Regions from separate parts of the Clostridioides sp. ES-W-0016-02 genome, predicted to be linked through region 1. Evidence: a T-box and tRNA genes for the amino acid it is inferred to sense, from the RefSeq annotation. Region 1 holds a T-box; the other regions hold tRNA genes.
What was found. A T-box is a leader RNA that pairs with one kind of tRNA and senses whether it is charged. The one in region 1 lies ahead of asnS (asparagine--tRNA ligase), so its partner is inferred to be a tRNA-Asn.
Positions count from the first base shown of each region.

Region 2: it encodes a tRNA-Asn, which carries the amino acid that the T-box ahead of asnS (asparagine--tRNA ligase) is inferred to sense. The anticodon was not compared.
Region 3: it encodes a tRNA-Asn, which carries the amino acid that the T-box ahead of asnS (asparagine--tRNA ligase) is inferred to sense. The anticodon was not compared.

Region 1 covers NZ_CP061361.1:2,523,504-2,533,027, forward strand. The annotation lists gene IC758_RS12170 (GGDEF domain-containing protein) at 1-415, shown strand, start outside; gene IC758_RS12175 (YARHG domain-containing protein) at 688-2,622, opposite strand; gene IC758_RS12180 (hypothetical protein) at 2,806-3,264, opposite strand; gene asnS (asparagine--tRNA ligase) at 3,441-4,838, opposite strand; T-box leader at 4,914-5,148, opposite strand; gene IC758_RS12190 (CDIF630_02480 family spore surface protein) at 5,438-5,632, opposite strand; gene cspC (bile acid germinant receptor pseudoprotease CspC) at 5,743-7,416, opposite strand; gene cspBA (bifunctional germination protease/germinant receptor pseudoprotease CspBA) at 7,426-9,524, opposite strand, start outside.
Region 2 covers NZ_CP061361.1:123,113-132,636, forward strand. The annotation lists gene rpsI (30S ribosomal protein S9) at 1-382, shown strand, start outside; gene cwlD (N-acetylmuramoyl-L-alanine amidase CwlD) at 888-1,592, shown strand; rRNA gene IC758_RS00845 (16S ribosomal RNA) at 1,877-3,379, shown strand; tRNA gene IC758_RS00850 (tRNA-Ala) at 3,435-3,510, shown strand; rRNA gene IC758_RS00855 (23S ribosomal RNA) at 3,823-6,721, shown strand; rRNA gene rrf (5S ribosomal RNA) at 6,857-6,973, shown strand; tRNA gene IC758_RS00865 (tRNA-Asn) at 6,981-7,055, shown strand; tRNA gene IC758_RS00870 (tRNA-Glu) at 7,062-7,136, shown strand; tRNA gene IC758_RS00875 (tRNA-Val) at 7,142-7,217, shown strand; tRNA gene IC758_RS00880 (tRNA-Asp) at 7,223-7,299, shown strand; tRNA gene IC758_RS00885 (tRNA-Thr) at 7,318-7,392, shown strand; tRNA gene IC758_RS00890 (tRNA-Tyr) at 7,407-7,491, shown strand; tRNA gene IC758_RS00895 (tRNA-Gly) at 7,506-7,579, shown strand; tRNA gene IC758_RS00900 (tRNA-Arg) at 7,588-7,664, shown strand; tRNA gene IC758_RS00905 (tRNA-Gln) at 7,674-7,749, shown strand; tRNA gene IC758_RS00910 (tRNA-Lys) at 7,761-7,836, shown strand; tRNA gene IC758_RS00915 (tRNA-Ser) at 7,839-7,927, shown strand; tRNA gene IC758_RS00920 (tRNA-Ser) at 7,951-8,041, shown strand; tRNA gene IC758_RS00925 (tRNA-Pro) at 8,052-8,128, shown strand; tRNA gene IC758_RS00930 (tRNA-Ile) at 8,133-8,206, shown strand; tRNA gene IC758_RS00935 (tRNA-Trp) at 8,218-8,293, shown strand; tRNA gene IC758_RS00940 (tRNA-Pro) at 8,354-8,430, shown strand; tRNA gene IC758_RS00945 (tRNA-Ile) at 8,436-8,512, shown strand; tRNA gene IC758_RS00950 (tRNA-Phe) at 8,516-8,591, shown strand; tRNA gene IC758_RS00955 (tRNA-Met) at 8,599-8,675, shown strand; rRNA gene IC758_RS00960 (16S ribosomal RNA) at 8,792-9,524, shown strand, end outside.
Region 3 covers NZ_CP061361.1:31,635-41,158, forward strand. The annotation lists rRNA gene IC758_RS00160 (16S ribosomal RNA) at 1-348, shown strand, start outside; rRNA gene IC758_RS00165 (23S ribosomal RNA) at 570-3,468, shown strand; rRNA gene rrf (5S ribosomal RNA) at 3,652-3,768, shown strand; tRNA gene IC758_RS00175 (tRNA-Asn) at 3,775-3,849, shown strand; tRNA gene IC758_RS00180 (tRNA-Leu) at 3,856-3,941, shown strand; tRNA gene IC758_RS00185 (tRNA-Met) at 3,957-4,032, shown strand; tRNA gene IC758_RS00190 (tRNA-Glu) at 4,040-4,114, shown strand; tRNA gene IC758_RS00195 (tRNA-Gly) at 4,131-4,204, shown strand; tRNA gene IC758_RS00200 (tRNA-Val) at 4,213-4,288, shown strand; tRNA gene IC758_RS00205 (tRNA-Asp) at 4,294-4,370, shown strand; tRNA gene IC758_RS00210 (tRNA-Thr) at 4,389-4,463, shown strand; tRNA gene IC758_RS00215 (tRNA-Tyr) at 4,478-4,562, shown strand; tRNA gene IC758_RS00220 (tRNA-Leu) at 4,572-4,655, shown strand; tRNA gene IC758_RS00225 (tRNA-Arg) at 4,686-4,762, shown strand; tRNA gene IC758_RS00230 (tRNA-Gln) at 4,770-4,845, shown strand; tRNA gene IC758_RS00235 (tRNA-Lys) at 4,869-4,932, shown strand; tRNA gene IC758_RS00240 (tRNA-Ser) at 4,939-5,027, shown strand; tRNA gene IC758_RS00245 (tRNA-Phe) at 5,031-5,106, shown strand; tRNA gene IC758_RS00250 (tRNA-Met) at 5,114-5,187, shown strand; tRNA gene IC758_RS00255 (tRNA-Ile) at 5,202-5,278, shown strand; tRNA gene IC758_RS00260 (tRNA-Pro) at 5,298-5,374, shown strand; tRNA gene IC758_RS00265 (tRNA-His) at 5,383-5,459, shown strand; tRNA gene IC758_RS00270 (tRNA-Lys) at 5,468-5,543, shown strand; tRNA gene IC758_RS00275 (tRNA-Cys) at 5,551-5,624, shown strand; tRNA gene IC758_RS00280 (tRNA-Asn) at 5,631-5,705, shown strand; tRNA gene IC758_RS00285 (tRNA-Leu) at 5,711-5,796, shown strand; tRNA gene IC758_RS00290 (tRNA-Met) at 5,813-5,888, shown strand; tRNA gene IC758_RS00295 (tRNA-Glu) at 5,896-5,970, shown strand; tRNA gene IC758_RS00300 (tRNA-Gly) at 5,988-6,061, shown strand; tRNA gene IC758_RS00305 (tRNA-Val) at 6,068-6,143, shown strand; tRNA gene IC758_RS00310 (tRNA-Asp) at 6,149-6,225, shown strand; tRNA gene IC758_RS00315 (tRNA-Thr) at 6,244-6,318, shown strand; tRNA gene IC758_RS00320 (tRNA-Tyr) at 6,333-6,417, shown strand; tRNA gene IC758_RS00325 (tRNA-Leu) at 6,427-6,510, shown strand; tRNA gene IC758_RS00330 (tRNA-Gly) at 6,534-6,608, shown strand; tRNA gene IC758_RS00335 (tRNA-Arg) at 6,632-6,708, shown strand; tRNA gene IC758_RS00340 (tRNA-Gln) at 6,718-6,793, shown strand; tRNA gene IC758_RS00345 (tRNA-Lys) at 6,805-6,880, shown strand; tRNA gene IC758_RS00350 (tRNA-Ser) at 6,883-6,971, shown strand; tRNA gene IC758_RS00355 (tRNA-Phe) at 6,975-7,050, shown strand; tRNA gene IC758_RS00360 (tRNA-Met) at 7,058-7,131, shown strand; tRNA gene IC758_RS00365 (tRNA-Ile) at 7,147-7,223, shown strand; tRNA gene IC758_RS00370 (tRNA-His) at 7,245-7,321, shown strand; tRNA gene IC758_RS00375 (tRNA-Lys) at 7,330-7,405, shown strand; tRNA gene IC758_RS00380 (tRNA-Cys) at 7,413-7,486, shown strand; tRNA gene IC758_RS00385 (tRNA-Arg) at 7,494-7,570, shown strand; tRNA gene IC758_RS00390 (tRNA-Val) at 7,583-7,658, shown strand; gene IC758_RS00395 (hypothetical protein) at 7,733-8,146, shown strand; gene IC758_RS00400 (pyruvate carboxylase) at 8,450-9,524, shown strand, end outside.

The sequences.
Region 1 (9,524 bases):
AAAGCAAGAACCTATAACAGGAATGATGATAGATATAGATTATTTTAAACAGTTTAATGACACTTACGGACATCAAAAGGGTGACTACTGTTTACAGAATATTGCTAAAGTAATTTTAGATTTTACAAATTCTGAAAATTCACATGCTATCCGTTATGGTGGTGAAGAATTTTTTATATGTCTTTTCAATTGTGATGAGGCGAATGCTAAACTTAAATCCGAATATTTACGTAAGATTATAGAGTATTGTAATTTTGAACGTGATGACGTTCCTTCAAAATGTGTGACTGTTAGCATCGGAGTTCATACAAAGAAAGTTGAAGAATTAATAACTTTAAATGAATTTATAAGTTATTGTGATAAAGCTTTATATATTGCAAAAGAACAAGGTCGTAATCGTGTTGAGTTTTATTAGGAGTATAGAAACAAAGTATTAATCCTTATATTTATATTTTCTTAATAATAAATTTATTTTGTTCAAAATATTTGTATAATATTATGTAAACCTATAAATTAGCTTTTAGATTCATAATTATTAAATCTATAAATTATACTTAAGTCTAACTTATAGATTTAATAATTTTATATATAATTAATTCATGTTTAAAATTAATTCACATTTCAATTTTAATGTCTATAGACTATCTTATACTACATTTAGACATGTATTTTAAAATTTCTTATAACTTAGTTTTCCATTTCCTTAATCAATGATACATTTTGTTTCTCTACAGAATTTAAAACATCTGTATCCGCTCCTATACTATAATCTGGCTGATACCATGACTTATTGCTAAAATAGCTTTTATAAGGTTCTTCTTTAAATACATATCCATATCTTGCAAATATTTCATTTCTTATATATGCTAACTCCTCTTTACTATAAAGTTCAAGTTCATCTTTAGTTAATACTCTAGAATCACTATCATATATAATATAATCATCATCATAACTTACTTCTTTATTTTTCAAATTAGAACTTGAACCTGAATCACTTTTAATACTCTTTTTATCAGTATTTTCACTATTTTCCTTGTTATTTATACTCTTGATAAATTTCTCCGCTTCTTCTTTGGAAATTTTATTAAGTGTACCACTTACATTATTAGCTTGTAATGAAATTTCATTACTATTAAACTTAGTTATAGTAAATTTTTCCTTTGATAAAGTATCTTTTCCTTTTAATACTATGCTATTACTATCTGAACTTTCTACTTCATATTTAACTGTATAATTGCTTTCTTCTTCACTTTTACTATAAAGTTTTATCTTATTTGGCTCTTCAAATTCAAATATATTATATTCATCAGCTTTCCAAAAACCATTTAAGTCTTTTGGTTCTAAATTTTTAGAGTAAATCAATTTATTTCCTAAATAAATCTCTGAATATTTTCCTACATTGTTTATTTCTATATTGTCTTTCTTAGTTTTTAAATTATAAAAATGTATTTCCTTATTTTTAGTGGAATATGCTATATTCTCTGAATTAAATGAATAGCCAACAACATCACTTGCTATCCTGTCTTTATCTAAAAATAACTCACCACTTGATTTAATATAAAGTAATTTTTCATCATTAATAATAGATACATTAGAATTTTCTTTCATATCATTGCCTATTTTTTCTTCTTCTTTATTATTTTTCTTAATATATACATCTCCATCAGAATTTGTAAATACAATTCCATCTTTAATAAAACTTACATAATTAATGTCTGATTTTATTTTATTAGACACCTCTTTACCTATTTCTTTCTCATATAATTCATCATCACTATTTATAAAATAAAATTTACTATCTCTATATTTATAAGACCTAACATCCGATGCTATTTTTTCACTAGCATTATTTTTGTACAAATATAATTCACCTTTCAAATCCTTATAATTATACTCACTTATATACATAATTTCTTCATCATTAGATTTTACCCCCCATAAATTTGATACATCTGAACTAATTTTGACCTTATCATTTTTATCTGTACTTTTTAAATATAGATTATCATCATTATTTATAAATATTACATCACCTTTATTATTTACAATATCAAAACTCTGTATATCAGTAGATATTTTTTCTTTATTTCCATCTTCTTTATATAGATATAACTCTTCATCTGTATTCATATAATATATGAATTTTCCATCTGTAGACATCCTATACAATACAACATCATTGGCTATTTTTTCTTTATCTTTTCCATCGTATTTTACATACAAGGATTTTTCTGATGATATATATGCTATAGTGTTTGAAGAAGGCATAAATTCATATGAATTAATTTCGTCAGAAGATAAATCTGATGCTATTTTTTCCTTTTCTTTTTTTAGATTATACTTATATAAATTATTTTCTTTATCTTGGATTAATATTGATTGTTCTCCATTTATATAATCTTTTTTAGTATATGTAGGTACATCTGATGCTATTTTTTCTTCATCCTTACCTTCTGTCTTTATGTATACATCTGTCATATCACCTGAGTTATTCTCATCATTTTTTAATAGTATAAGAGAATTATCTTTGTTTGCTTGCTTACCTTTAGAATCATTTTGTGAACTGCAACCTGTACATATAAGTGCCAAACTTAAAACTATAAACAACCCTTTCTTTAACATTATTACTCCCCCTCATGATAATGATAAAACTTTTTGTGTAATAAATATACTATTCAATAATTTTTTAGATTTAAATCACCTTACATATTTTTATACTATTTACATAAAGATAATGCTTAAATATAATTTATATTTAAACTTCCAAAAAATTACTCTACTAGTTATAGTATAGCACAATAAACGTTATCCAAGCACACCCACTATTGTCACTCCAAAAGCTTTTAGTGCCTCTTGAAGCACTTCATTTCCACCATAAGGATATCCAATAGGGTTAAAATAAAGTTTAGCAGTTTGTTCACCAATCATTTCGCAACCTTCTATTGTATAATCGCCAAGTCCAATTTCAGAAAACACAGTCTCAAAATCCCATGAAACAGACTTTATGTATTCCTGTCGATTCTCTTCATCCAGTAGTTTATAGTTCTCCCAAAACATTTTATTTTCTGCTTCTGTTGGCCACCAAAAATAATCTAATTCTTCTTTATTATAAAATTCGTCTACTTTTTCTAAAATATAATATTCTAAATCCTCAATTTGTATACAATCATTTTTTATATCTGCTATATATGAAAATAAATTTTTTATTCGATTAAATATTTTTACATCATTCACATTAAATTTAATAAAACAAAAACTACACATTATTTATCCTCCTAGTATAAGTAACTTATAATTACATTGTATAATAAAATATGAATAAACAAACTACATATATTTGTAAACACAATAAAAATAACTTGTATGTATCTAAATCAGATAGCACACAAGCTATTTTATTATATCGAAAAATTATATAATCATATTATAGGTTATAATTATTAGAATTCAGCATTTTTAGAAGTTCTTGGGAAAGGTATAACATCTCTTATGTTAGACATACCTGTCATATACATAATTATTCTTTCAAATCCAAGACCAAATCCAGAGTGAGTAGCAGTACCAAATTTTCTAAGTTCTAAATACCACCAGTAATCTTCTTCATTTAATCCCATTTCATGAATTCTATCTAATAGTACGTCTTCTCTTTCTTCTCTTTGAGAACCTCCAACTATCTCTCCAACACCAGGAACTAATAAATCCATTGCTCTAACAGTTTTCCCATCTTCATTCATTCTCATATAGAAAGCTTTTATATCTTTTGGATAATCTGTAACAAATACTGGAGAATTGTATATTTGTTCTGTTATATATCTTTCATGTTCAGTTTGAAGATCGCATCCCCATTCTACTGGATACTCAAACTCATGTCCTGATTCAAGTAATAGCTCTACTGCTTTAGTATATGTTATTCTAACAAATTCAGAGTTTACTATTTTATTTAGTCTTTCTAGCAATCCTTTATCTATAAAACTATTAAAGAATTCCATTTCTTCAGGAGCGTTTTCTAAAACATAGTTTATAACATATTTTATCATATCTTCTGCAAGTTCCATATTATCTTCAAGGTCTGCAAAAACTATTTCTGGCTCTATCATCCAAAATTCTGAAGCATGTCTTCCTGTATAAGAGTTTTCAGCTCTAAATGTAGGTCCAAAAGTATAGACATTTCTAAAAGAAAGTGCCATTATTTCGGCATTTAATTGCCCACTAACTGTCAAATTAGCTTCTTTCCCAAAGAAATCTTGTGTATAGTCTATTTTCCCATCTTCTGTTTTTGGTATATCATTTAAATCCATAGTTGTTATTCTAAACATTTCTCCTGCACCTTCACAGTCACTACCTGTTATGATTGGAGAATGTGCATATACAAAGTTTCTTTCTTGAAAGAATTTGTGTATTGCATATGCAGCTATTGATCTTACTCTAAATACAGCTGAAAAAGTATTACTTCTTGGTCTTAAATGTGCGATTGTTCTTAAATACTCAAGTGTATGTCTCTTCTTTTGTAGTGGGTATGAGCTATCTGATTCACCTTCTACAACTATATTTTTTGCATGTATTTCTACTGGTTGTTTAGCTCCTTCTGTAGATACCAACTCACCTTCTACAAGTATAGATGAACTTATTGCCAATTTACCTATCTCTTTAAAATTTTCAACTTTTTCATCAAATACTATTTGCATATTTTTAAAGAAACTTCCATCATTTAATTCTATAAATCCAAAGTTTTTAGATACTCTAGATGTTCTTATCCATCCAGCTACTTTTACAGTTTTTCCTATGTACTGTTCTTTATCTCTGTACAATTCTTTTACTGTTATAAATTCCTTTTGCATTTTAAAGCCTCCTAGTTTAATTTTTAGTAATTTTTTCTAAATATAATTCCATAAAAAAAGCCCTTCATCCCTGTATAAAGGGACGAAAGACTATTACTTTCGCGGTACCACCCTAGTTGTCATAAATGACCTCTTAGTTAAGCAATGCTTAAAGCCTATAACGGTGCCTTCCGTCTAAGTCTACTTACTAAATAAGCTTTCGATTAGAAACTCCAAGATGTTCTTCAATATAAAACTTGTATTGAGCTTTCACCATCCTCAACTCGCTAAAACTGCATTTTATATCTACTCTTCTCTTCACAGTATTTATCTTCTATTATTTCCGCTAATTAACAAAATTATACCAATTTATAAATTTTTAGTCAATAAATTTATGCAATTGATATTTACTAGTCTTATATAATCTATAAATATTTATATGCAAAAATTTATATTTTCCTTTCAAATATTTGTAAATTACATTTTCCCTTCTGACACCTATAAAAAAAGTAAAGCAGTATACTGTTTATTAGCTTAAGTTTAACTTTAAGCTTTTTAAACTAATACTACTTTACTTAAATACAATAAATTATTTATTTTTGTTATCAAGTATAGAAGTTTTACAATTTACTTCCATTGTCAACCCAATCTTTTGCTTCTTCAACACTATTAAGTGAAGGTATTGAAACTTTACTATGAGGTTTTAATTTTTCAACATCTGCCCAAGCTGCTGTTGATTCATTTCCAACTAGAAGCGGACTTCTAAGTCTTTTGTTATCGTTACCTTTTAATGCTCTTGCTTTTTTACTTTCCAAAACTATCACCTCTATATATTTATTTTGTAATAGTTTTAGCAATTTTTCAAATTAAATTCATAAGTAAAATTTATAACAGATAAAATACCATTATTTACATATTTTTTTATTTATAAAGTATTTGCCATCTGTTGAATTGTATTTTTTAAATTTAAAATACCATATCCCTGTGAAACATTTGGATACGTATATATATCGAGCTTCGTAGCTCCCAATATTAAATATGTTTTTAAAACTTGTGTAAACAACGATAACCTTGGGATATTATCTTGTTTTTCCAAATATTCCATTAATAAGGCTAAGACTCCACAAACTATTGAACTACTAACTCCTGTACCTGTTGCTGTATTGTAGGTTCCATTTTTATATGTAGATATTATATCTACTCCTGGCGCTACTATATCTGGCTTAATTCCCCTTCCTCTAATTGGCCCTTTTGATGAACCAATCCACATACTATCAGTCTTATTATTAAATGTACCAACTGTGATTACATCATCACCAGCAGCATACATAGTTATTGTAGCCACTGAGTCTGGGTCTAAAAATCTTGTATCTGGTGCTATCAAGTTTTTATTTGGTAAATATATATCATACTCTCCCCCTATTATAAGTTCTGGAGTTAGCCTCAAAGTCCACACACCAGGTTTTATATCTCTAAGTCTTATCTCTAGGCTTTCATTCCCAGAAGTAATATATGGATAGATGAATCTCATTGAATAAGTAGTATTTTCCAGATTAAACTTTCCTCTATATACATAAAAGTCTGGAGAATATCTTATATCATGACTAACCTCACCTGAAGGAGATATTATTTGTGCCCCTATCTTATCTGGACCATTTGTATTGAGTGTTATATCAAGTGCGTAATCGTCACCATCTTGTATTATTACATCTTGGACTTCATATAAGCTACTAAATCTTCCAGCATAATGAATATCTGTATTACCTTGATTACCTGCACCACTTACTACAACAACACCAGCACTACTTAATATATTAAATGTATCTAATATGGAAGTAGTTGCTACAGCACCTGACTTAACTCCAATAGTAAGATTTATTATTATAGGCTTATTTTCTGTTTTTGCTATATTAGTAACATATGTTATAGCTGCTAAAAAATCTGAAACACTATAATTTATCTTTCCAGCATAATAAGTATCTGTATATGATTTTAATTTAACCACTATCAAATCTGACTCTGTAGTTATACCTCTATATTGTGAATTTACTCTTCCATTTCCCACTAATATACCAGAAGCCAAAGTTCCAGTACCTATATTATCTTGACTTAAACTTCCATCATTTCTACTTATAGCTAAACTTAATTCACTTCTTGTAAATTCACTCCCAAAAATAAATCCTTCTGGTGGTGGATTTGTATTTTCTTCCTGATCCCATAATCGTAAAACCTTACTCGTTCCATCCGCATTTATAAAGTCAGGGTGTAAATAATCTATACCAGAATCTATAACTGCTAATAAAATCCCTCTTCCTGTTATATCATTATATGGATTCTCATAAATATACTCTGCTTCAGTAGCTGTTGTAATAGTTTCTCCATTATTCATATTATTAGTTATTTCAATTAAACTGCTCATTGGAGCAGATTCTTCCCACCAAGCAACCTGTAATATATTGTTTAAAATAGTTTCATCAAAATCCATAGGTACATATATTACTGCAAGCTGGCTATTTAAAACCATATATTTATTTATTCCGTTTTCTTGAAGTGCAGTTTCTATATCACCTTGGTAAATTATACAATAAGATTTTTCCATAAATCCCTCCTATCTTAACACATCAAACATACCTCTAACATCCAAAGTTCCATATCCAGTACTCATATTTGGATACTCTGTAGTTTGGTTTTTTCTAGCTCCAGCCTGCATAAAAGTTTTTATTTTTTGAACATATGCTTGATTTGGATATCTTCTATCAACAAAAGTATATTGAAAATACATCGCAGCGGCTCCTGCAGCATGTGCACTAGCTGCTGCTGTCCCAGTTATAGTCGCATATGTATTTCCAGGATATGCAGCTATTATATTAACTCCTGGTGCTACTAAGTCTGGCTTTAATCTATCCTCAATAGTCGGCCCTCTTGATGAACTTTGCCACAAACTATTATTAATAGTATTATAAGCTCCTACAGTTATTAAATCATCTTGAACAGCTGGATAATTTATTGTATAAAAAGGGTCAACCTCTCTAAATCTAGTTCCACTTTTTAAAAGAGCCCTATTTGGAAGATACAAGTTATATATTCCATTTACAATATAAACTCCTACTAATCTAATCTTCCACACTCCTCTTTTAGCATTTTTCAGAGTAACATTGGTAAACTGCTGCCCTGAAAAAGTAGTTGGATATACATATGTTATAGAATACTCCGTTCCTTCTAAATCAAATAAACCTGTTATCCTATTATAACTTGATATTCCAACACTTTTACTTTCTTCACCAGTGGGAGACACTATTATTACATCTGCCTTATCTGGTTTATTCAGCCAAAGTTCAACTGATAATTCTTCTTCTTCTTCATTTAATTCCAACTCGACTTCAACGGAACTTCCTACATTTGGTATTATTCCAGATGTGTGTGTCTGAGTATTTCCCTCATTTCCAGCTCCTGCTGTTATACACAGCCCTCTAGTAAAAAATGCTTTTTCACTATTACTTCTATTGGTCAATCCAACTAAACTATTGCTACCCAAAGATATATTTATTACTAATGGTTTCCCAAGTTCTAAAGATTTTTTATATGCATACTGAGATGCAGCAAATAACATTGCACTATTATAAAATCCTTCTATCTTAGCAATTTTTATTATTATTAATTCAGCATCTTCAGCTATTCCTGCATATTCCTTATTTACATTACCAAGACCTGCACATATGCCACTTATCATAGTCCCTTGCCCAACTTCATCTTGAGATAGACTAGCATCATTTTCTGCAATTGCTCTATTAATATCTTCTCGTGTATATTCTGTCCCAATATAAAAACCTTCAGGTGGAGTTCCATTCTTTGTTTGGTCCCATAAAAAAGCTATTTTTGAGGTTCCATCTGCATATATAAAGTCTTTATGTAAATAGTCTATTCCTGTGTCAGCAATCGCTATAAGAGTACCTCTTCCTGTTATTGTTATATTGGGATTATTTTTAAAAAAATTTACACCTATTTCTTCGGTTGCAACTACACCACCAAAAGTACCTTGATTAATCTCTCCAAGCAGTGTCATCTTTATAGTTGATTCTGTCCTTATAACTGATGGAAGTTCCAAAACTCGTTGTATGCTATTATAGTCTGTAGTGTTTATAGATAATACACCAAATGAGTCACTTAGCTTAAGAAATTCTTGACTCATACCCAATGAGGCTAACTCATCTTCAAATTCAGGAGTATGAATTACATTTATTCCTGCCAATGTTCCTGATTGTCTATCCATATTTTCACTTATAAAATCCTCCAACTTTAAATCATCGTTTCTCTGAGAATTATAATTTTCTATAACTCTATAATTATTTTCTTCATCTTTAAACGACTTATTAGTGCTTCTATATCCAATGTCTTCTGTTTCTAAGTCTTGATTTATACTAGATAAAGTATACAAATCTATGTCTGATAAACTTAAAAAACCAAATCCCGATGAATTATTTGGATATGACTGATTACTTGTTCTTCTTGCTCCCCTAAGAAGCAATGCTCTTAACTTTTGCGAATATAAAAACAAATCATTTCCATTTACAATTCCCCATTCCATAAACAACGAACAAACTCCTGTAACATGAGGAGTGGCCATGCTCGTTCCAGTTAATGCTCCACTGGTACCTCCTGGTAAAAAAGATATTATATCTTCGCCTGGAGCTAATAAATCTGGTTTAA
Region 2 (9,524 bases), 1.8 Mb from region 1:
TCAATATTATGGAACTGGAAGAAGAAAAAGTTCTGTTGCTAGAGTAAGACTAGTTGCAGGTGAAGGAAATATATTAGTAAATGGAAGAGCATTAGAAAATTATTTTAACTATGAAACATTAATAAGAGATGTTAAACAACCATTAGTTTTAACTGGTAATGAAAATAAATATGATGTTATAGTAAAAGTTGAAGGTGGAGGATTCACTGGACAAGCTGGAGCTATAAGACATGGTATATCTAGAGCTTTATTAAAAGCTGATTTAGATTTAAGACCTGCTTTAAAGAAAGAAGGTTTCTTAACTAGAGATGCTAGAATGAAGGAAAGAAAGAAATACGGATTAAAAGCAGCAAGAAGAGCTCCACAATTCTCAAAAAGATAATTATTTATCTTTTTGGAAAAGCAAAATCCTTTATTTTCTGTTATCCAGAAAATATGGAAGCATGTTGAAATGTTGGGTTTAAGTTAATGATTGATATACAATAAAATAATAAGATATCTTATTAGGATGTTTTTCTATTGAAAAACATCCTTTTTATTGTAATAAAAGATTATATGTTAAAGTTATTGAGATTATAGTTCTATTGAGAAATGGATAAAGAAATTTACAGTAAATATAATTAAAAATTTTACATTTTATAAGTAATAGAATTTAGGTTATTAAATAATATAATTCATAATGTAAATTGTCATAATTTATTATACCTGTTATACGATACTAATTAAAAATGGGAATTTAGAGTATATGTGAATATAGCATACTTATGTAATCATATATTAATATTAAAAAATAGAGATAGATAAATACTAAAGTGAAATTTAAATGTTTGTACTAATATTTGGAATATTATAGTGTTTTTATAAGTATACATATACAGGGTGATGTTGTGAGAAAGTACATAAAACATATAATTTTTAGTTTTGTTATGGTATGTCTAGTAATAGTATCAATATTTGAAGTGAAAAATATTTCTGAAGATGTTATTAAATATATGCCAATAACAAATAAAACAATAATTCTAGATGCTGGTCATGGAGGTATTGACCCAGGCGCATTAAACAAGGATAAGAGCACATCTGAGAAAGATATCAACTTAGCAATAACACTTAAGCTTAGAGAGCTTATAGAATCAAGTGGAGGTCTTGTAATATTAACTAGAGAAGATGACAGTAGCCTCTATAAAGAAGAAAATAATAAAACAACAAGACAAAAATATAATGAGAACTTGAAAAATAGAAAAGAAATAATCTCTAATTCCAATGCTAATATGTTTGTATCCATACATCTAAATGCATTCGAACAATCTAAATACTATGGAGCTCAGACATTTTATCCTAAAGATAAGCAAGATAGCAAGGAATTATCAAAGTGTATTCAAGAAGAACTTAAAAGAGTAGTAGATAAAACAAATAACAGAGAAGTTAAGCCACGAGATGACATATACCTTTTGAAAGAAAATAATATTCCATCAGTATTAATAGAATGTGGTTTTCTATCAAATGAAAAAGAATGTAAACTTTTGACAGATGAAACATATCAAGAAAAGATAGCATGGGCAATATACATAGGTATACAGAAATATCTAAGTTGAAATAATTATAAAAATAAGTCTAAATATGTAAATAGCTTGTATTGAGGTGTTTAAAAATGCACTAATATAAGCTATTTTTGTTTTGACAAAAAAATAATTAAAATAAAAGTTAAAAAAGCGTTGACTTGGAATAACATAGATGGTATTATATATGAGTGCCCAAAAGGAGCACAAAAATAAGACAAAAGAACTTTGAAAATTAAACAGTAGGTTAATTTATAAACAAGAAACAAACCATAAAGCCAGATATTTAGATAACAATAGTATCTGAGCCTGATAAACTTTTATTTGAGAGTTTGATCCTGGCTCAGGATGAACGCTGGCGGCGTGCCTAACACATGCAAGTTGAGCGATTTACTTCGGTAAAGAGCGGCGGACGGGTGAGTAACGCGTGGGTAACCTACCCTGTACACACGGATAACATACCGAAAGGTATGCTAATACGGGATAACATATTTGAGAGGCATCTCTTGAATATCAAAGGTGAGCCAGTACAGGATGGACCCGCGTCTGATTAGCTAGTTGGTAAGGTAACGGCTTACCAAGGCGACGATCAGTAGCCGACCTGAGAGGGTGATCGGCCACATTGGAACTGAGACACGGTCCAAACTCCTACGGGAGGCAGCAGTGGGGAATATTGCACAATGGGCGAAAGCCTGATGCAGCAACGCCGCGTGAGTGATGAAGGCCTTCGGGTCGTAAAACTCTGTCCTCAAGGAAGATAATGACGGTACTTGAGGAGGAAGCCCCGGCTAACTACGTGCCAGCAGCCGCGGTAATACGTAGGGGGCTAGCGTTATCCGGATTTACTGGGCGTAAAGGGTGCGTAGGCGGTCTTTCAAGTCAGGAGTGAAAGGCTACGGCTCAACCGTAGTAAGCTCTTGAAACTGGGAGACTTGAGTGCAGGAGAGGAGAGTGGAATTCCTAGTGTAGCGGTGAAATGCGTAGATATTAGGAGGAACACCAGTTGCGAAGGCGGCTCTCTGGACTGTAACTGACGCTGAGGCACGAAAGCGTGGGGAGCAAACAGGATTAGATACCCTGGTAGTCCACGCTGTAAACGATGAGTACTAGGTGTCGGGGGTTACCCCCCTCGGTGCCGCAGCTAACGCATTAAGTACTCCGCCTGGGAAGTACGCTCGCAAGAGTGAAACTCAAAGGAATTGACGGGGACCCGCACAAGTAGCGGAGCATGTGGTTTAATTCGAAGCAACGCGAAGAACCTTACCTAAGCTTGACATCCCAATGACATCTCCTTAATCGGAGAGTTCCCTTCGGGGACATTGGTGACAGGTGGTGCATGGTTGTCGTCAGCTCGTGTCGTGAGATGTTGGGTTAAGTCCCGCAACGAGCGCAACCCTTGTCTTTAGTTGCCATCATTAAGTTGGGCACTCTAGAGAGACTGCCAGGGATAACCTGGAGGAAGGTGGGGATGACGTCAAATCATCATGCCCCTTATGCTTAGGGCTACACACGTGCTACAATGGGTAGTACAGAGGGTTGCCAAGCCGTAAGGTGGAGCTAATCCCTTAAAGCTACTCTCAGTTCGGATTGTAGGCTGAAACTCGCCTACATGAAGCTGGAGTTACTAGTAATCGCAGATCAGAATGCTGCGGTGAATGCGTTCCCGGGTCTTGTACACACCGCCCGTCACACCACGGGAGTTGGAGACGCCCGAAGCCGATTATCTAACCTTTTGGAAGAAGTCGTCGAAGGTGGAATCAATAACTGGGGTGAAGTCGTAACAAGGTAGCCGTATCGGAAGGTGCGGCTGGATCACCTCCTTTCTAAGGAGAATTGCCTACTGTTTAATTTTGAAAGTTCTTTATGAACTTCATATTTGGGGGTGTAGCTCAGTTGGGAGAGCACTTGCCTTGCAAGCAAGGGGTCAGGAGTTCGACTCTCCTCATCTCCACCATTAAGAGTATATTACTTAAATCTTTGATTTATCTAGTAGCCTCTTACATGCACTTTTAGCTTATCTTTAGACAAGCTATGTGCGTTAGCACTTTAAGCAACAGAATAAACTGAACACATGTGAAGTTTGTTTGTTGGCGACGTGCGCTAGCACTTTAAGCAACGAGATTTATTCGTTGGCGCTGTGCGTTAGCACTTTGAAAACTGCATATATATATTTAGTGATATGACATCTAATTTGTAATATATAAAGTTGATAACTTTTAAAAATTATCGAAGTTGATAGCTTCTAATCTATCAAACCTTTTTAACTGGTCAAGTTATTAAGGGTGCAGGGCGGATGCCTTGGCACTAGGAGCCGATGAAGGACGCGATAAGCTGCGATAAGCTTCGGGGAGTTGCACGTAAACTTTGATCCGAAGATTTCCGAATGAGGAAACTCACTTAGAGTAATGTCTAAGTATCATTAAGTGAATACATAGCTTAATGAGGGGAACTCAGGGAACTGAAACATCTAAGTACCTGAAGGAAGAGAAAGAAATTCGATTCCGTAAGTAGCGGCGAGCGAACGCGGAATAGCCCAAACCAATAAAGTTTTCTTTATTGGGGTTGCGGACATATCTTAAACGAAGAGGTATCGTAATTGAAGAGGTTTGGAAAGACCCACCACAGAAGGTAATAGTCCTGTATGTCAAACGAGAAAACTTCAGATATGATCCAGAGTACCACGGGACACGTGAAACCCTGTGGGAAGCAGGAGGGACCACCCTCCAAGGCTAAATACTACCTAGTGACCGATAGCGTATAGTACCGTGAGGGAAAGGTGAAAAGAACCCCGGGAGGGGAGTGAAATAGAACCTGAAACCCTGCACTTACAAGCTGTGGAAGCACATTTCTTGTGTGACCGCGTACTTTTTGTAGAACGGGCCAACGAGTTACGTTAAGTAGCAAGGTTAAGCACTTAAGGTGTGGAGCCGTAGCGAAAGCGAGTTTTAACTGAGCGTTCAGTTACTTGACGTAGACCCGAAACCGGGCGACCTACCCATGAGCAGGATGAAGCGAAAGTAAAATTTCGTGGAGGTCCGAACCCACGAGCGTTGAAAAGCTCGGGGATGACTTGTGGGTAGCGGTGAAATTCCAATCGAGCCCGGAGATAGCTGGTTCTCCCCGAAATAGCTTTAGGGCTAGCCTCAAGGTGAGAGATACGGAGGTAGAGCACTGAATGTCCTAGGGGGTATTGCACCTACCGAAGACTATCAAACTCCGAATGCCGTCATCTTATACTTGGGAGTCAGACTGTGGGTGATAAGATTCATAGTCGAAAGGGCAACAGCCCAGATCGTCAGCTAAGGTCCCTAAATGTAAGTTAAGTGGTAAAGGATGTGGGATTGCACAGACAACCAGGATGTTGGCTTAGAAGCAGCCACTCATTCAAAGAGTGCGTAATAGCTCACTGGTCGAGTGATCCTGCGCCGAAGATTTCCGGGGCTAAAACTTACTACCGAAGCTACGGCATCAGTAATGATGGGTAGGGGAGCTTCCCATACGGGTTGAAGCATGACCGTAAGGACATGTGGACAGTATGGGAGTGAGAATGTTGGCATGAGTAGCGAGATGTGGGTGAGAATCCCACAGGCCGTAAACCCAAGGTTTCCAGGGGAAGGTTCGTCCGCCCTGGGTTAGTCGGGACCTAAGCTGAGGCCGAAAGGCGTAGGTGATGGACAACAGGTTGATATTCCTGTACTACCGATAACCGTTTGAGAGATGGGATGACACAGTAGGATAAGCTAAGCACACTGTTGGTTATGTGTGCCCAAGCATTGAGGCAGTCAGAGTAGGTAAATCCGCTTTGATAATGCTGGGATGTGATGGGGAGCGAAATTTAGTAGCGAAGTAGCTGATTTCACACTGTCAAGAAAAGTCTCTATCGAGGTTAAAGGTACCCGTACCGCAAACCGACACAGGTGGGTGAGGAGAGTATCCTAAGGCCCGCGAGAGAACTGTTGTTAAGGAACTCGGCAAAATGACCCCGTAACTTAGGGATAAGGGGTGCCACCATACGGTGGCCGCAGAGAATAGGCCCAAGCGACTGTTTACCAAAAACATAGGTTTCTGCTAAGTCGCAAGACGATGTATAGGAGCTGACGCCTGCCCGGTGCTGGAAGGTTAAGGGGATCTGTTAGAGTAATCGAAGCAGTGAACTTAAGCCCCAGTAAACGGCGGCCGTAACTATAACGGTCCTAAGGTAGCGAAATTCCTTGTCGGGTAAGTTCCGACCCGCACGAAAGGCGTAACGATTTGGGCACTGTCTCAACAACAGACTCGGTGAAATTGTAATTCCGGTGAAGATGCCGGATACCTGCGACAGGACGGAAAGACCCCATGGAGCTTTACTGTAGCTTGACATTGGGTCTTGGTACTACATGTACAGGATAGGTGGGAGGCTTTGAAACCAGGACGCCAGTTTTGGCGGAGCCATCCTTGGGATACCACCCTTGTAGTACTGGGACTCTAACCATAGGCCATGAATCTGGTCTTGGGACACTGTCAGGTGGGCAGTTTGACTGGGGCGGTCGCCTCCCAAAAGGTAACGGAGGCGCTCAAAGGTTCTCTCAGTACGGTCGGAAATCGTACGTAGAGTGTAAAGGCAAAAGAGAGCTTGATTGCAAGACATACAGGTCGAGCAAGGATGAAAATCGGACTTAGTGATCCGGTGGTTCTGCGTGGAAGGGCCATCGCTCAACGGATAAAAGCTACCCTGGGGATAACAGGCTTATCTCCCCCAAGAGTCCACATCGACGGGGAGGTTTGGCACCTCGATGTCGGCTCATCACATCCTGGGGCTGTAGTAGGTCCCAAGGGTTGGGCTGTTCGCCCATTAAAGTGGTACGCGAGCTGGGTTCAGAACGTCGTGAGACAGTTCGGTCCCTATCCGTCGCAGGCGTAGGAAATTTGAGGAGACCTGTCCTTAGTACGAGAGGACCGGGATGGACGTACCTCTGGTGTACCAGTTGTTCTGCCAAGGGCATGGCTGGGTAGCTATGTACGGAATGGATAAGCGCTGAAAGCATCTAAGCGCGAAGCCAACTTCAAGATAAGATTTCCCACCGCAAGGGTAAGACCCCAGAAAGACTATCTGGTTGATAGGTCGAAGGTGTAAGTGCAGCAATGTATTTAGCTTATCGATACTAATAGGTCGAGGACTTGACCAATATTATTTGATGTTCATTGACTAAAATATATATGTAGTTTTTAGAGTGTTAACTCTGAAAAAAAGTATGAAAAAAGTATTGACAAAAATAACAAAAAATGTTAATATTATACTTGTCCTAGCAACAAAAAAGAAATGTGGTTATAATAGCAGAGAAGATACACCTGTTCCCATTCCGAACACAGAAGTTAAGTTCTCTAGCGCTGATGGTACTTGGTGGGAAACTGCCTGGGAGAGTAGGACATAGCCACGTTAGATGTTCCAAGGTAGCTCAACGGTGGAGCAACCGGCTGTTAACCGGTAGGCTGTGGGTTCGAGCCCCACCCTTGGAGCCAATAAATGGCTCGTTGGTCAAGAGGTTAAGACACCGCCCTTTCACGGCGGTAACAGGGGTTCAATTCCCCTACGAGTCACCATTTGTGGGATCATAGCTCAGCTGGGAGAGCACCTGCCTTACAAGCAGGGGGTCGCAGGTTCGAGCCCTGCTGGTCCCACCATTTGCGGCCTGGTAGTTCAGTTGGTTAGAATGCCAGCCTGTCACGCTGGAGGTCGAGGGTTCGAACCCCTTCCAGGTCGCCAAAATAAAATATGAAAAATGCTGGTGTGGCTCAACGGTAGAGCAGCTGACTTGTAATCAGCAGGTTGTAGGTTCGATTCCTATCACCAGCTCCATGTAAAATTAATACGGAGGATTTCCCGAGCGGCCAAAGGGGGCAGACTGTAAATCTGTTGTCATCGACTTCGGTGGTTCGAATCCACCATCCTCCACCAATTAAATTAAATATGCGGGTGTAGCTCAATGGTAGAGTTCTGGCCTTCCAAGCCAGCTGTGAGGGTTCGATCCCCTTCACCCGCTCCAAAAAGCGTGGGTGCATAGCTCAGCTGGATAGAGCAACGCCCTTCTAAGGCGTGTGTCCGGGGTTCGAATCCCTGTGCGCTCACCACATATATATTGGGGATTAGCCAAGTCGGTAAGGCACATGACTTTGACTCATGTATGCGTAGGTTCGAGTCCTGCATCCCCAGCCAAATAAAAACATGGTCTATTAGCTCAGTCGGTAGAGCACCTGACTTTTAATCAGGGTGTCCCGCGTTCGAGTCGCGGATAGATCACCAATGGAGAGGTGTCCGAGTGGTTTAAGGAGCTGGTCTTGAAAACCAGTGACTTCGAAAGGGGCCGTGGGTTCGAATCCCACCCTCTCCGCCAAACTAAATAATAGGACTAAATTTGGAGAAGTACTCAAGTGGCTCAAGAGGATCCCCTGCTAAGGGATTAGGCTGGGTAACCGGTGCGAGGGTTCGAATCCCTCCTTCTCCGCCATTTAAAAAAACGAGGTGTAGCGCAGTTTGGTAGCGCACATGGTTTGGGACCATGGGGCCGGGGGTTCGAGTCCCTTCACCTCGACCAACCAGGACCTTTAGCTCAGTTGGTTAGAGCGCCCGGCTCATAACCGGTAGGTCTGGGGTTCGAGTCCCTGAAGGTCCATTATTCTTCATAGGGGTGTAGCTCAGTTGGTAGAGCGTCGGTCTCCAAAACCGTGCGCCGGGGGTTCGAGTCCCTCCACCCCTGCCAAATAAAAAGGACTTGAAAAAAAATGAGTTTTAGAGTAATATAAGATAGTAAATAATATTTCGAGGTGTAGCGCAGTTTGGTAGCGCACATGGTTTGGGACCATGGGGCCGGGGGTTCGAGTCCCTTCACCTCGACCAAGTAAGGGCCTATAGCTCAGGTGGTTAGAGCGCACGCCTGATAAGCGTGAGGTCGCTGGTTCGAGTCCAGCTAGGCCCACCATTTGCCCAGATAGCTCAGTCGGTAGAGCAGGGGACTGAAAATCCCCGTGTCGGTGGTTCGATTCCGCCTCTGGGCACCAGAAATACGGCGGTATAGCTTAGTTGGCTAGAGCGTTCGGTTCATACCCGAAAGGTCATAGGTTCGACTCCTATTACCGCTACCATCTAACTATATCAATAAAGAACTTTGAAAATTAAACAGTAGGTTAATTTATAAAACAAGAAACAAACCATAAAGCCAGATATTTAGATAACAATAGTATCTGAGCCTGATAAACTTTTATTTGAGAGTTTGATCCTGGCTCAGGATGAACGCTGGCGGCGTGCCTAACACATGCAAGTTGAGCGATTTACTTCGGTAAAGAGCGGCGGACGGGTGAGTAACGCGTGGGTAACCTACCCTGTACACACGGATAACATACCGAAAGGTATGCTAATACGGGATAACATATTTGAGAGGCATCTCTTGAATATCAAAGGTGAGCCAGTACAGGATGGACCCGCGTCTGATTAGCTAGTTGGTAAGGTAACGGCTTACCAAGGCGACGATCAGTAGCCGACCTGAGAGGGTGATCGGCCACATTGGAACTGAGACACGGTCCAAACTCCTACGGGAGGCAGCAGTGGGGAATATTGCACAATGGGCGAAAGCCTGATGCAGCAACGCCGCGTGAGTGATGAAGGCCTTCGGGTCGTAAAACTCTGTCCTCAAGGAAGATAATGACGGTACTTGAGGAGGAAGCCCCGGCTAACTACGTGCCAGCAGCCGCGGTAATACGTAGGGGGCTAGCGTTATCCGGATTTACTGGGCGTAAAGGGTGCGTAGGCGGTCTTTCAAGTCAGGAGTGAAAGGCTACGGCTCAACCGTAGTAAGCTCTTGAAACTGGGAGACTTGAGTGCAGGAGAGGAGAGTGGAATTCCTAGTGTAGCGGTGAAATGCGTAGATATTAGGAGGAACACCAGTTGCGAAGGCGGCTCTCTGGACTGTAACTGACGCTGAGGCACGAAAGCGT
Region 3 (9,524 bases), 1.7 Mb from region 1:
CAAATCATCATGCCCCTTATGCTTAGGGCTACACACGTGCTACAATGGGTAGTACAGAGGGTTGCCAAGCCGTAAGGTGGAGCTAATCCCTTAAAGCTACTCTCAGTTCGGATTGTAGGCTGAAACTCGCCTACATGAAGCTGGAGTTACTAGTAATCGCAGATCAGAATGCTGCGGTGAATGCGTTCCCGGGTCTTGTACACACCGCCCGTCACACCACGGGAGTTGGAGACGCCCGAAGCCGATTATCTAACCTTTTGGAAGAAGTCGTCGAAGGTGGAATCAATAACTGGGGTGAAGTCGTAACAAGGTAGCCGTATCGGAAGGTGCGGCTGGATCACCTCCTTTCTAAGGAGAATTGCCTACTGTTTAATTTTGAGGGTTCGTTTTTACGAATACTCAATTAGCACTTTGAGCAACAGAATTTATTCGTTGGCGACGTGCTTTAGCACTTTGAAAACTGCATATATATATTTAGTGATATGACATCTAATTTGTAATATATAAAGCTGATAACTTTTAAAAATTATCGAAGTTGATAGCTTCTAATCTATCAAACCTTTTTAACTGGTCAAGTTATTAAGGGTGCAGGGCGGATGCCTTGGCACTAGGAGCCGATGAAGGACGCGATAAGCTGCGATAAGCTTCGGGGAGTTGCACGTAAACTTTGATCCGAAGATTTCCGAATGAGGAAACTCACTTAGAGTAATGTCTAAGTATCATTAAGTGAATACATAGCTTAATGAGGGGAACTCAGGGAACTGAAACATCTAAGTACCTGAAGGAAGAGAAAGAAATTCGATTCCGTAAGTAGCGGCGAGCGAACGCGGAATAGCCCAAACCAATAAAGTTTTCTTTATTGGGGTTGCGGACATATCTTAAACGAAGAGGTATCGTAATTGAAGAGGTTTGGAAAGACCCACCACAGAAGGTAATAGTCCTGTATGTCAAACGAGAAAACTTCAGATATGATCCAGAGTACCACGGGACACGTGAAACCCTGTGGGAAGCAGGAGGGACCACCCTCCAAGGCTAAATACTACCTAGTGACCGATAGCGTATAGTACCGTGAGGGAAAGGTGAAAAGAACCCCGGGAGGGGAGTGAAATAGAACCTGAAACCCTGCACTTACAAGCTGTGGAAGCACATTTCTTGTGTGACCGCGTACTTTTTGTAGAACGGGCCAACGAGTTACGTTAAGTAGCAAGGTTAAGCACTTAAGGTGTGGAGCCGTAGCGAAAGCGAGTTTTAACTGAGCGTTCAGTTACTTGACGTAGACCCGAAACCGGGCGACCTACCCATGAGCAGGATGAAGCGAAAGTAAAATTTCGTGGAGGTCCGAACCCACGAGCGTTGAAAAGCTCGGGGATGACTTGTGGGTAGCGGTGAAATTCCAATCGAGCCCGGAGATAGCTGGTTCTCCCCGAAATAGCTTTAGGGCTAGCCTCAAGGTGAGAGATACGGAGGTAGAGCACTGAATGTCCTAGGGGGTATTGCACCTACCGAAGACTATCAAACTCCGAATGCCGTCATCTTATACTTGGGAGTCAGACTGTGGGTGATAAGATTCATAGTCGAAAGGGCAACAGCCCAGATCGTCAGCTAAGGTCCCTAAATGTAAGTTAAGTGGTAAAGGATGTGGGATTGCACAGACAACCAGGATGTTGGCTTAGAAGCAGCCACTCATTCAAAGAGTGCGTAATAGCTCACTGGTCGAGTGATCCTGCGCCGAAGATTTCCGGGGCTAAAACTTACTACCGAAGCTACGGCATCAGTAATGATGGGTAGGGGAGCTTCCCATACGGGTTGAAGCATGACCGTAAGGACATGTGGACAGTATGGGAGTGAGAATGTTGGCATGAGTAGCGAGATGTGGGTGAGAATCCCACAGGCCGTAAACCCAAGGTTTCCAGGGGAAGGTTCGTCCGCCCTGGGTTAGTCGGGACCTAAGCTGAGGCCGAAAGGCGTAGGTGATGGACAACAGGTTGATATTCCTGTACTACCGATAACCGTTTGAGAGATGGGATGACACAGTAGGATAAGCTAAGCACACTGTTGGTTATGTGTGCCCAAGCATTGAGGCAGTCAGAGTAGGTAAATCCGCTTTGATAATGCTGGGATGTGATGGGGAGCGAAATTTAGTAGCGAAGTAGCTGATTTCACACTGTCAAGAAAAGTCTCTATCGAGGTTAAAGGTACCCGTACCGCAAACCGACACAGGTGGGTGAGGAGAGTATCCTAAGGCCCGCGAGAGAACTGTTGTTAAGGAACTCGGCAAAATGACCCCGTAACTTAGGGATAAGGGGTGCCACCATACGGTGGCCGCAGAGAATAGGCCCAAGCGACTGTTTACCAAAAACATAGGTTTCTGCTAAGTCGCAAGACGATGTATAGGAGCTGACGCCTGCCCGGTGCTGGAAGGTTAAGGGGATCTGTTAGAGTAATCGAAGCAGTGAACTTAAGCCCCAGTAAACGGCGGCCGTAACTATAACGGTCCTAAGGTAGCGAAATTCCTTGTCGGGTAAGTTCCGACCCGCACGAAAGGCGTAACGATTTGGGCACTGTCTCAACAACAGACTCGGTGAAATTGTAATTCCGGTGAAGATGCCGGATACCTGCGACAGGACGGAAAGACCCCATGGAGCTTTACTGTAGCTTGACATTGGGTCTTGGTACTACATGTACAGGATAGGTGGGAGGCTTTGAAACCAGGACGCCAGTTTTGGCGGAGCCATCCTTGGGATACCACCCTTGTAGTACTGGGACTCTAACCATAGGCCATGAATCTGGTCTTGGGACACTGTCAGGTGGGCAGTTTGACTGGGGCGGTCGCCTCCCAAAAGGTAACGGAGGCGCTCAAAGGTTCTCTCAGTACGGTCGGAAATCGTACGTAGAGTGTAAAGGCAAAAGAGAGCTTGATTGCAAGACATACAGGTCGAGCAAGGATGAAAATCGGACTTAGTGATCCGGTGGTTCTGCGTGGAAGGGCCATCGCTCAACGGATAAAAGCTACCCTGGGGATAACAGGCTTATCTCCCCCAAGAGTCCACATCGACGGGGAGGTTTGGCACCTCGATGTCGGCTCATCACATCCTGGGGCTGTAGTAGGTCCCAAGGGTTGGGCTGTTCGCCCATTAAAGTGGTACGCGAGCTGGGTTCAGAACGTCGTGAGACAGTTCGGTCCCTATCCGTCGCAGGCGTAGGAAATTTGAGGAGACCTGTCCTTAGTACGAGAGGACCGGGATGGACGTACCTCTGGTGTACCAGTTGTTCTGCCAAGGGCATGGCTGGGTAGCTATGTACGGAATGGATAAGCGCTGAAAGCATCTAAGCGCGAAGCCAACTTCAAGATAAGATTTCCCACCGCAAGGGTAAGACCCCAGAAAGACTATCTGGTTGATAGGTCGAAGGTGTAAGTGCAGCAATGTATTTAGCTTATCGATACTAATAGGTCGAGGACTTGACCAATATTATTTGATGTTCATTGATTAAAATATATATGTAGTTTTTAGAGTGTTAACTCTATGTAAAGTACTAACTTCAATTAATAGAAGATATTTAATAAAAAACTATTATTATTTAGTACTTTAAAAGTATTGACATTTAAAAATAAAGATGTTAATATAATACTTGTCTTATAAATAGGCAATATGTGGTTATAATAGCAAAGAGGATACACCTGTTCCCATTCCGAACACAGAAGTTAAGCTCTTTAGCGCTGATGGTACTTGGTGGGAAACTGCCTGGGAGAGTAGGACATAGCCACGTAAATATTCCAAGGTAGCTCAACGGTGGAGCAACCGGCTGTTAACCGGTAGGCTGTGGGTTCGAGCCCCACCCTTGGAGCCAAAAAAAGCCGAAGTGGCGGAACTGGCAGACGCACAGGACTTAAAATCCTGCGGGACTTACCTCTCGTACCGGTTCGATTCCGGTCTTCGGCACTTATAAAACAATATCGCGGAGTGGAGCAGTTGGCAGCTCGTCGGGCTCATAACCCGAAGGTCGTAGGTTCGAGTCCTGCCTCCGCAACCATTAAAATGGCTCGTTGGTCAAGAGGTTAAGACACCGCCCTTTCACGGCGGTAACAGGGGTTCAATTCCCCTACGAGTCACCAAAAAAAAATTAAATAAGCGGGTGTAGCTCAATGGTAGAGTTCTGGCCTTCCAAGCCAGCTGTGAGGGTTCGATCCCCTTCACCCGCTCCAAAAAAAATGGGATCATAGCTCAGCTGGGAGAGCACCTGCCTTACAAGCAGGGGGTCGCAGGTTCGAGCCCTGCTGGTCCCACCATTTGCGGCCTGGTAGTTCAGTTGGTTAGAATGCCAGCCTGTCACGCTGGAGGTCGAGGGTTCGAACCCCTTCCAGGTCGCCAAAATAAAATATAAAAAATGCTGGTGTGGCTCAACGGTAGAGCAGCTGACTTGTAATCAGCAGGTTGTAGGTTCGATTCCTATCACCAGCTCCATGTAAAATTAATACGGAGGATTTCCCGAGCGGCCAAAGGGGGCAGACTGTAAATCTGTTGTCATCGACTTCGGTGGTTCGAATCCACCATCCTCCACCAAAAAAATGCGCGGATGTGGCGGAATTGGCAGACGCACTAGACTTAGGATCTAGCGCCATTGGCGTGGGGGTTCGACTCCCTTCATCCGCACCATTTTTTATTTAATTTATACATATTTATTGTGGGTGCATAGCTCAGCTGGATAGAGCAACGCCCTTCTAAGGCGTGTGTCCGGGGTTCGAATCCCTGTGCGCTCACCACATATATTGGGGATTAGCCAAGTCGGTAAGGCACATGACTTTGACTCATGTATGCGTAGGTTCAAGTCCTGCATCCCCAGCCATTAAATATTAAAGTTAAGGTTCATTAGCTCAGCTGGCAGAGCACCTGACTCTTAATCAGGGTGTCCCGAGTTCGATCATTGGAAGTAGAATATGGAGAGGTGTCCGAGTGGTTTAAGGAGCTGGTCTTGAAAACCAGTGACTTCGAAAGGGGCCGTGGGTTCGAATCCCACCCTCTCCGCCAAATGCCCAGATAGCTCAGTCGGTAGAGCAGGGGACTGAAAATCCCCGTGTCGGTGGTTCGATTCCGCCTCTGGGCACCAAGAATATGGCGGTATAGCTTAGTTGGCTAGAGCGTTCGGTTCATACCCGAAAGGTCATAGGTTCGACTCCTATTACCGCTACTAAAATTTAATGTGGGCCATTAGCTCAGTTGGTTAGAGCGCCCGGCTCATAACCGGTAGGTCTGGGGTTCGAGTCCCTGATGGCCCACCACATTAAATTAATAAAATTTCGAGGTGTAGCGCAGTTTGGTAGCGCACATGGTTTGGGACCATGGGGCCGGGGGTTCGAGTCCCTTCACCTCGACCAATATAATGGTGGGTATAGCTCAGTTGGTTAGAGCGCCAGATTGTGGCTCTGGAGGTCGTGAGTTCGACTCTCATTATCCACCCCAACTAATATGGTCTATTAGCTCAGTCGGTAGAGCACCTGACTTTTAATCAGGGTGTCCCGCGTTCGAGTCGCGGATAGATCACCAAAAAGGCGGCGACATAGCCAAGTGGTAAGGCAGTGGACTGCAACTCCTTGATCCCCAGTTCGAATCTGGGTGTCGCCTCCAAAATATTCCAAGGTAGCTCAACGGTGGAGCAACCGGCTGTTAACCGGTAGGCTGTGGGTTCGAGCCCCACCCTTGGAGCCAAAAAAGCCGAAGTGGCGGAACTGGCAGACGCACAGGACTTAAAATCCTGCGGGACTTACCTCTCGTACCGGTTCGATTCCGGTCTTCGGCACTTTATAAAATAATATCGCGGAGTGGAGCAGTTGGCAGCTCGTCGGGCTCATAACCCGAAGGTCGTAGGTTCGAGTCCTGCCTCCGCAACCATTAAAATGGCTCGTTGGTCAAGAGGTTAAGACACCGCCCTTTCACGGCGGTAACAGGGGTTCAATTCCCCTACGAGTCACCAAAAAAACAATTAAATAAGCGGGTGTAGCTCAATGGTAGAGTTCTGGCCTTCCAAGCCAGCTGTGAGGGTTCGATCCCCTTCACCCGCTCCAAAAAATGGGATCATAGCTCAGCTGGGAGAGCACCTGCCTTACAAGCAGGGGGTCGCAGGTTCGAGCCCTGCTGGTCCCACCATTTGCGGCCTGGTAGTTCAGTTGGTTAGAATGCCAGCCTGTCACGCTGGAGGTCGAGGGTTCGAACCCCTTCCAGGTCGCCAAAATAAAATATAAAAAATGCTGGTGTGGCTCAACGGTAGAGCAGCTGACTTGTAATCAGCAGGTTGTAGGTTCGATTCCTATCACCAGCTCCATGTAAAATTAATACGGAGGATTTCCCGAGCGGCCAAAGGGGGCAGACTGTAAATCTGTTGTCATCGACTTCGGTGGTTCGAATCCACCATCCTCCACCAAAAAAATGCGCGGATGTGGCGGAATTGGCAGACGCACTAGACTTAGGATCTAGCGCCATTGGCGTGGGGGTTCGACTCCCTTCATCCGCACCATTTTTATTTAATTTAATAAACGAGCGGGAATAGTTCAGTGGTAGAGCGCAACCTTGCCAAGGTTGAAGTCGCGAGTTCGAATCTCGTTTCCCGCTCCAAATTTATGTTTATATTGCAATGTGGGTGCATAGCTCAGCTGGATAGAGCAACGCCCTTCTAAGGCGTGTGTCCGGGGTTCGAATCCCTGTGCGCTCACCACATATATATTGGGGATTAGCCAAGTCGGTAAGGCACATGACTTTGACTCATGTATGCGTAGGTTCGAGTCCTGCATCCCCAGCCAAATAAAAATATGGTCTATTAGCTCAGTCGGTAGAGCACCTGACTTTTAATCAGGGTGTCCCGCGTTCGAGTCGCGGATAGATCACCAATGGAGAGGTGTCCGAGTGGTTTAAGGAGCTGGTCTTGAAAACCAGTGACTTCGAAAGGGGCCGTGGGTTCGAATCCCACCCTCTCCGCCAAATGCCCAGATAGCTCAGTCGGTAGAGCAGGGGACTGAAAATCCCCGTGTCGGTGGTTCGATTCCGCCTCTGGGCACCAAGAATATGGCGGTATAGCTTAGTTGGCTAGAGCGTTCGGTTCATACCCGAAAGGTCATAGGTTCGACTCCTATTACCGCTACTAAAAATTTAATGTGGGCCATTAGCTCAGTTGGTTAGAGCGCCCGGCTCATAACCGGTAGGTCTGGGGTTCGAGTCCCTGATGGCCCACCACATTAAATTTGAAGATATATGGTGGGTATAGCTCAGTTGGTTAGAGCGCCAGATTGTGGCTCTGGAGGTCGTGAGTTCGACTCTCATTATCCACCCCAACTAATATGGTCTATTAGCTCAGTCGGTAGAGCACCTGACTTTTAATCAGGGTGTCCCGCGTTCGAGTCGCGGATAGATCACCAAAAAGGTGGCGACATAGCCAAGTGGTAAGGCAGTGGACTGCAACTCCTTGATCCCCAGTTCGAATCTGGGTGTCGCCTCCAATAAAATGCGCTCATAGCTCAACTGGATAGAGTGTCTGACTACGAATCAGAAGGTTAGGGGTTCGAGTCCCTTTGGGCGCACCATATAAATATCGAGGGATTATAGCTCAGCTGGGAGAGCACCTGCCTTACAAGCAGGGGGTCACAGGTTCGAGCCCTGTTAATCCCACCAGTGCAAACCTCTAGTAATTTTACTAGAGGTTTTATTTTTGATTAAAAAAGATTTATATTTAGGAGGTAAAAAGTTTGTATATAATTATAGGAAATGAAATAGTTGATAGTGAAGAACTTAAAATAATAATAGATAAGAATAGTAAGTTCAAAGTTGAAAAGGATTTGAGTAAAAGCACAAAAAGAGAGGACATAATAGCTTATCAATTAAGTATAAATATGGATTATTTAGATACTATTATAAGTGAGCAAGATGAATATATCACCTTATCTGATGAGGAAAAATTTGATGAATATATGACTTTATCTGATGAACTTGCACTAGGTTTAGAAGAACTTATGCCAAAGTACACAATAATAAATGCTAGAGCATATAAATTAGATGAGGTAGAAGGAGTAGTAAAAATAATACTAGTTATAGCATATGCAGATTTAGGTCATCTAAAACTTTCTGATGTAATAAAACGTTTGTTAAGACAGATAGATTAAGATATGAACTATATTGAGAAAAGTATGTGAAATATTACGTAAAGATGAAAATAATTATGTAAACAGAGAAAAAAATAGTATAAAATAAGGTCAATTGTAGAAATTTTCACACAAGTTTGTCTGAAATCCCATAAAAAACCCCTTAATTTTAGTGAGGTAAATTGAGTTTATACAGTCTAAAAATTATATATATTTATAAATTTATCTTATTAATTAAGGAACTTGCTTAAACATCTTCAAAAATAAAGTATTTTAGTCTATAATCTTTAATATTACACAAACAATAAAGGAGAAGAATAGAGTATGCTTAAAAAGTTTAATAAAATACTAGTAGCTAATAGAGGCGAAATAGCTATAAGAATATTTAGAGCCTGTTCAGAATTGGGGATAAAAAGTGTTGGTATATATAGTAAAGAAGATAAATACGGATTATTTAGAACAAAAGCAGATGAATCATATTTAATAGGGGAAGGCAAAGGTCCAATAGATGCATACTTAGATATGGATGGAATAATAGACTTAGCAAAGAGAAAAAAAGTTGACGCTATACATCCAGGATATGGTTTTCTAGCAGAAAATGCAGAATTTGCTCGTAAATGTGAAGAAAATGGAATTACTTTTATAGGCCCATCATCTAAAGTAATGAATATGATGGGGGATAAGATAAACTCTAAAAAAATTGCAAAAGAAGTTAATGTTCAAACTATACCAGGGGTGGAAAAAGCAATAAGAAGTACTGAAGAAGCAAAAGAAGTTGCAAATAAAATAGGTTATCCTGTTATGATAAAAGCATCTAATGGTGGTGGCGGTAGAGGTATGAGAATCGTACATCATGAAAAAGATTTAGAGCTTGAATATGAAACTGCTTGTAGTGAATCAAGAAAAGCTTTTGGTGAAGATATTATATTCATAGAAAAATATATAGCTGACCCAAAACATATAGAAGTTCAAATATTAGGGGATAACTATGGAAATATAGTTCATTTATACGAAAGAGATTGTTCTGTTCAAAGAAGACATCAAAAGATAATAGAATATGCACCAGCATTTTCATTAGATGAAAAAGTAAGAAAAGAAATATGTGATGATGCAGTCAAGTTATCAAAATATGTAGGCTATTCTAATGCAGGGACACTAGAATTCTTAGTAGATGCAAATGGTGGTCATTATTTTATAGAAATGAATACAAGAGTACAAGTTGAGCATACTGTAACAGAAATGGTTACAGGAATAGATATAGTTCAAAGTCAAATATTAATAGCTCAAGGATACAGCCTAGATAGTGAAGAAATAAATATAAAATCACAAGATGATGTTGAAATAAGAGGGTATTCTATCCAATGTAGAATAACTACAGAAGACCCTAAAAATAGATTTA